DNA from 3 places in the Parabacteroides caeci genome. Region 3 is predicted to be linked to each of the others. Evidence: riboswitches for the same ligand, from Rfam matches in the RefSeq annotation. Region 3 holds a riboswitch; each other region holds the start of a gene.
The links. A riboswitch is a leader RNA that binds a small molecule or an ion and turns the genes downstream of it on or off. The one in region 3 is predicted to bind cobalamin.
Positions count from the first base shown of each region.

Region 1: it holds a riboswitch for cobalamin, as region 3 does, so the genes downstream of both, NBH15_RS18840 (ABC transporter substrate-binding protein) here and NBH15_RS05915 (TonB-dependent receptor plug domain-containing protein) in region 3, are expected to answer to the same signal.
Region 2: it holds a riboswitch for cobalamin, as region 3 does, so the genes downstream of both, NBH15_RS17080 (RNA polymerase sigma-70 factor) here and NBH15_RS05915 (TonB-dependent receptor plug domain-containing protein) in region 3, are expected to answer to the same signal.

Region 1 covers NZ_JAMOKT010000041.1:31,172-33,444, reverse strand. The annotation lists gene NBH15_RS18840 (ABC transporter substrate-binding protein) at 1-938, opposite strand, end outside; cobalamin riboswitch at 988-1,192, opposite strand; gene cobI (precorrin-2 C(20)-methyltransferase) at 1,258-1,956, shown strand; gene NBH15_RS18830 (hypothetical protein) at 2,034-2,273, opposite strand, start outside.
Region 2 covers NZ_JAMOKT010000035.1:34,835-37,107, reverse strand. The annotation lists gene NBH15_RS17085 (PD-(D/E)XK nuclease domain-containing ATP-binding protein) at 1-351, shown strand, start outside; cobalamin riboswitch at 402-599, shown strand; gene NBH15_RS17080 (RNA polymerase sigma-70 factor) at 835-1,452, shown strand; gene NBH15_RS17075 (FecR family protein) at 1,527-2,273, shown strand, end outside.
Region 3 covers NZ_JAMOKT010000008.1:55,029-57,301, forward strand. The annotation lists gene NBH15_RS05915 (TonB-dependent receptor plug domain-containing protein) at 1-1,162, opposite strand, end outside; cobalamin riboswitch at 1,196-1,401, opposite strand; gene atpD (F0F1 ATP synthase subunit beta) at 1,720-2,273, shown strand, end outside.

The DNA.
Region 1 (2,273 bases), on a different contig from region 3:
TAACTGTTCACGATACGCCAGTAATCGGCATCGTCAGCCTGGTTGTATATCGTTTCAAAATCGAGCGTGACACCACCGGAACGGTCGTCGTCCTTCAGGAAATAATCGGCACCGGCATCCTTGAAGAGTTGCGCTAGGAAGCTCTTCCCGCCTACCGCATACCAGTTTCCTCCGTGTATCTCGCCGCTGAAGACGATCGGACGTTTCTTCACCTGTCCTTCGGCTGTCAGCGCTTTCAGTTCATTGTAACGTTTTTCTATGGCGGAGAACTTATCGTTCGCCTCTTTCTCCATACCGAGCAGCAATCCGACGAACTTGATCCATTCCGCCTGTCCCAGCGGAGTCGTTTCCTTATATCCCAAGTGCGGTACCAAAGGGATACCGACATCTTTCATTGTCTCATATCCGCCCCGTTTGAAAGGAGAAATAAGAATCAAGTCAGGATTGATGCTCATGATCACTTCGTTATCAAAATTACCCTCGATACCGATCTTGGCTGTCTTTCCTTCTTTCAGCTGCTTATTGACAGTCTGGTTGAAAAGATGACGGGTACTGGTGATGCCGACCACTTTATCTTCCGCCCCTAGCTTGATGAAATTGGATAGCTGCAATGAAGTCATGCAAATGGCACTACGCACAGGGATCTCGATAACCGTATAATCCGCAGGGATACCTTCCGGCTTCGTTCCGCGCTCTACCAAGGCATATTGGAAACGGGTGCTTTCTTCATTCTGGGGATCTTGTATATCCATCAGGATATAACCGTCGGCATAGGACAGTTGAAAACCTTTGGCATATTGCGGCGTAATATGCGCCTCACGATCAGCAGATGCTGTCTGCTGTGCCGAAACACTCTCCTTCTCCTCCCGATTTTCCTTCGATACACACGACGTTGCCAGTAATGCAACCAGGCAACAACCTGCTAAATACTTGTTCATATTCATATTTGTTTTTATCCGACACAAACTGTCCAAACCCACGAGGACAACTGTTATGCTAAAAATGGCAGGTCTTCTGACTTACTTCCATCCCGAAAGCCTTCCCGATCACCTACGGATCAGTGGCAAAAGGTATTATCGGAATGTTACGAAGTTTCACAGCAGCGTGGACTGTCCGGGATTTCCACCCGGTTCCCTTTTAATCTGTCTCCATGAACAGGAGTTTTACAGAACCTATTTCGATCGCAAAAGTAATAAGAAGTTTGCAACTTTGCACTATTTTCAGCACATTTGCACCCCAAATAAAAACAAGAATAAAATGACTTACCCGATCAGTTTCGTATCATTAGGTCCCGGCGAACCGGAACTTATCACAGTGAAAGGTCTCCGACAACTTCAGAAAGCAGATATTATCTACTGCCCAGCCACCCGTAACAGGCAGGGTGAAATCCTCTCGCGTGCCGCCGATATCGTACGTGCACTGGAAATAAACGAAACTGTCATCCGCTGCTTCATGCTCCCCATGAGCAAAGACCGCACGGAAGCCTGGAAAGCCTACGACGCCCTCTACAACGAAGCCGCCGCAAACTATGCGGAAGGCAGACAGATCGTTATCGTAGCCGAAGGCGATGCCGGCTTCTATTCTTCCATCCAGTATATATATGACAAGTTTATAGAGACGGGAATCGACGTTCAGCGTATTGCCGGAATCCCCGCCTTCATCGCTGCCGGAGCACTGGCCGGCTTGCACATTGTCAAACAGGAAGAACAGATCGTCGTTATTCCCGGCACTCCTTCCGCGGAAGAATTATCTGAAAAGATAAATGCCGGATACGTGATCGTCATTATGAAACTGTCGCAATGCGTGGAAGCCGTACATGCATGTATCCGCAAGCATCCGCAGACACAATTCCATTATTTTGAAAATGTAGGAACGGATAAGGAATACTACACCTCCGACCGGCAAATCATCGCAGAGAAATCTTTCCCTTATTTCTCACTGATGATCATACAATAAAAAAAGGGTGTAGCAGAAGAAACTTTTGCTACACCCTCAACTTAAAAATTACTATCCCGATTATTGTATCGCAAAAACTATACGGATTCTATGATACCGTTCAGACGGTTCATATGGTAGCGAAGCGACTGGACAGATTCCCAGTTCTGATGCCCCGACTTGCACAACTCACGTGCACTCACTAATACTCCTGAAATGTGACTGCTGATCTCTTCAATCTTTTTATTCGTTTCATTATAAAGAGTTTCAGTCTCTTCCGGTGAATAGATGGAAGCAGATTGTGCCAACGATTCAAGTAACTTCATCTGATAGACTCC
Region 2 (2,273 bases), on a different contig from region 3:
GATGCCCTTTGTTTATTGCAGACTTTCCTTTCCACGATCCCCAAATGCGATAATACCGATTATGAAGGGCATTACCAGTCTTTGCTATATACCATATTCAGTTTGCTTGGCATGTATGTGGATGTGGAAGTTCGTACCCCCCGTGGTCGTGTGGATATGGTGATGCGGACGAAAACGACGCTTTATGTCGTGGAGTTAAAGCTCGATAAAACGGCGGATGCAGCCATGAACCAGATAGATTTGCGGAATTATCCCGAACGTTTTGCTTTGTGCGGGTTGCCCGTCGTGAAAGTTGCCATCGGTTTCGACCGAGAGCGACATACTATCAGCGATTGGCAGATAAGGTTCTAATCACCCCAACAAGAAAATAAAGATTTTGTACAAATCTAGTAAAAATGTATTATATTTGCGACATGCATTGTTCCGGACCTGTATTCGCAGGAAAGGATTAAAAGGGAATCGGGTGAAAATCCCGGACAGTCCCGCTGCTGTAAGCTTCATAACGGATTGGGCAACACTAGTGCCACTGTTCTTCTTTGAATGGGAAGGCGCTCAAACCGGAAGTAAGTCAGAAGACCTGCAAGGCATATTCTTTCGACGGCTTCGAGGAAAGGCCGGATGAGAAAAACAAGACATCTGATGTCTTTCTATTCTTGTTCCATTCCCTGTTTGCCGTCTTTTAAGATCTGTTTTTAATTATTTTGCCATAATAATTAGGAAAAGAGGCATGGATCGCTTGACGGGATGAGCTCCGTCGGTGGTTCATGCTTTTATTTTTGTGATGAATAAAAGGTTAAAGATTGTGCGAGTATTGAAATAAAATATTTAAGTTTGTTGGCGGGTTTATTTAAATCTAAATTAATGGATGTAAAAAGAGAGACCATACTACGTATTAATAAGGGAGATACAAATGCTTTTAAGTTATTGTATGCGACCTATTATACCTATTTGTGCGCGATTGCAGTAAAGTATGTATATAAGCCGGAAATAGCAGAAGAGATTGTAAATGATGTTTTTTTGAATGTATGGAATAATCGGTCGTCATTAGTTTATCCCGTCAAAGCTTATTTGATACGTGCCGTTCAAAACCAGTGTTTGAGTTTTTACAGGAAAAAGCGCTTAGAAGAGGTGCCGGTCTCTGATATAAACGGCTATGTGATTGATGTTCATGAGCAATTGATCTGTTTAGAATCTTCACCTTTGGCTTGTTTGGAAAATAAAGAGTTAACCGATCTGATAAGTAGGGCTATCGACCAGTTGCCTGCGAAGTGTCGCGAAATTTTTATTCAACACCTTTATTATAATAAAACCTATGAAGAAATAGCCCGGATGAAAAATATTTCTTCCAGTACGGTCCGGGTACAAATTAAGCAAGGATTATCTAAGTTGAAAGTATTATTGGGGAATTTATATCCTGTTGTCTGCTTATTATTGGATATTTTTCAAAAATAATTCATTTTAGTATAAACGGATTATTGAAAAATGGCGTATCTATTTATGTAGATATGAATTTATTTGAAAATATTATGGATACAGAATATATACGTAAACTGATAATCGGCCACTTTTTGGGCAATTTGTCAGACACTGAAAAAAAAGAACTTTTCCAGTGGTTGCAGGTTGATAAAAAGAATCAGCAGTTGTTTTCGGAAATGTCGGACTGGTGGGCCATCTCCCATGTTCCTTATTTTTCTTCCCGGGTGGAGCTTGGTTTCCAGAAACATTTTGGTGAGTTGATGGCTAAAGAGGCGGGGGTTTCTTCAAAAAGAATATTCTTTATTCGTCCTTGGTTACAAATCGTTGCAACAGTAATGATCATGCTGGCTATAGGCGGTTTATCTTATTATGCAGGTGTATTGACGGATGAACAGGATTCGGAGATTATTCGTTTTCAGACCTCTGTACCATTGGGATCACGTTCGAAAGTAACTTTGGCCGATGGGTCGGTGGTTTGGCTGAATGCTGGTTCTTCTCTTTCCTATAATAAAGATTTTTCAGAAAAGTCTCGTGATGTTTACCTGACAGGGGAGGCATATTTTGAAGTAACCCCGGACTCTTTGAAACCATTTATAGTGAACTCTGACAATCTGAGTGTAAAAGTATTGGGAACGACTTTTGATGTCAGGGCCTATCAGGATGAGGAGTTGGTGAATGTTGTGTTGCGAACCGGAAAAGTTGACGTGGCGTTGAATAACGAACCGGATACAAAAATAATACGCTTACAACCTAATGAGAAGTTGAGTTATAATAAAATAGATAATGAGCTGAAGAAA
Region 3 (2,273 bases):
TATATTGGGCGGATAATACCGACAGTGAAGTCAAACGCTTGGGTTGCGGGGCATTCATAAAGTTATTATCCAGCATATTATGGGCTAAATCAGTCGTAAGAGAGGTTGAGAAATTCTTCCAGGGTGAATAAAGTACGCCTACCGAACCGTAATACTCTTCCTGGGTATTCAAATCCTCTTGCTTACCTCCTGAGTATTTATTACTTACATCACGGTATTTGCTGAAAGAGTAATTATACTTAGCATGTGCCTGCAAAGATAAATTGTCCGTTAATTTGTTGGAATACTGCAACTGGGTAAAGAAATTATTGTTCCACAAGCGTTCCCGGTTACTGCTGCTATATAATATCACCGAACCGGGGAGTCCGCGTTCGGAATCGTAATAATAGACCTTACCGGTCAATGCTCCCGCCTTACCCAAGTCGCCATACAGATTACCTTCCAGGCGAAGTGCCTGAATATCGCTGTTCTTCCTTTTTTCTTCCGTTACAACATCTCCGTTTACCAAAGTAAAAGGGTATTCCCCTTTTGCACTTAGCCAGTCGGCATGCAAAGAAGCGGAAAAGCGGTTACTTATCTTCTGTTCATAACGAAGCATCGGGTTGAACAAACCAAAAGAACCTCCTTTGACTTTCGCCTGAAGATTCATCGGTTTTCCATCGAATACAGGTTTACGTGTCTTCACACTCAACGCCCCTGCCGACGCATACATCCGTGCCGTCTGGAAAATATCATCCGATTGCCCGATCGACAGCGAGATCATCTCCACATTATCCAACGAGAAGCGGCTGATATCCACCTGCCCGCTCTGGGCATCCGTGATCGTTACGCCGTCATAACTGACAGCCGTATGTTGTGCTCCCAGGCTACGGACTGAAACCGTCTTCAGCCCCCCTATCCCACCGTAATCTTTCACGGTAGCACCGGAGAAACGTTTGACTGCCTCCGACAAATCCTGTATGCCGAGCCGTTCGATACCCGAACGGTCCATCACTTGTAAAGGTGTAGCCTCGCGGGTTGTGGAAGGACGCGCCTTTTCCACGACCTCAACACCTTTCAGCTGGTGATAAACAGTCGTATCGATCTGCTGTGCGTGCAGAACAGGCACGCACAGAAATATGCCTGCCAGGCATATAAATACTATAATAAATAATGTACGCATATATCAAGTTCCATCAACACCTTACCCGAGGCATTATATAATAGAATAATGGCAGGTTTTCTGACTTGTTCTCCCATGATCGGCCGCCTTCCCAAGGATCCTAAAATCCTCAGTGGCAACAAGATTTGCCGGGGTTACAGAACTTACAGCTACGGGTACAGTTCCGGATTTGCACCGGATTCCCTATTACTAACGGCCGGCGAAAGCCAGACCGTTACACCATAATCCGGTGACAAAAGTACAAATAATATCAATTACTATGCCTGATAATTTAAAATACTACTTTTGGCAATATAATTTAACAGATCATACCACCATCCCCCAAACCACTCCGCACACAAAATACCAACCCTTATTCTTCAAAAACAGCATAATTTTTCCTCAAATTGTTCCATATCACAAAACAATTGGTTCATTTCAGAATGACTACAAAATTAGTTTAAAGTTTAACTAAATGCAAAAAAGCCAAAAAAGTAATATGTTCGGGTTTCCGACAGGTTGTTTTCGTAATATTGCACGGTTGAAAAAATATATTGACGAGGTTTAAAAAGAATTGTATGGGAGAAACAAAAGGTTATGTTTCGCAGGTTATCGGTCCAGTCGTGGATATTCACTTCGATAATGAAAAAGAAGAGAAAATAGTGCTACCCCGCATTCATGACGCCATGGAGATAACCCGTCCTAATGGGAAAATACTGATCGTGGAAGTTCAGCAGCACATTGGGGAAAACACAGTCCGTACAGTCGCTATGGATACGACAGACGGACTGCAACGAGGAATGGAAGCCGTATCATGCGGTTCGCCCATTACCATGCCGGTCGGCGATCAGGTAAAGGGGCGTTTGATGAACGTGACAGGCGATCCGATCGACGGGATGAAAATGCTGGATAAAAAAGGAGCTCTCCCTATCCATCGTGAGCCGCCGAAGTTTGAAGATCTGACAACTAGCAAAGAGGTGCTCTACACCGGTATCAAGGTGATCGACCTGCTGGAACCCTATTCCAAAGGAGGTAAAATCGGATTGTTCGGTGGCGCCGGAGTCGGAAAGACGGTTCTTATCATGGAACTGATCAATAACATTGCCAAAAAGAATAACGGTTTTTCTGTTTT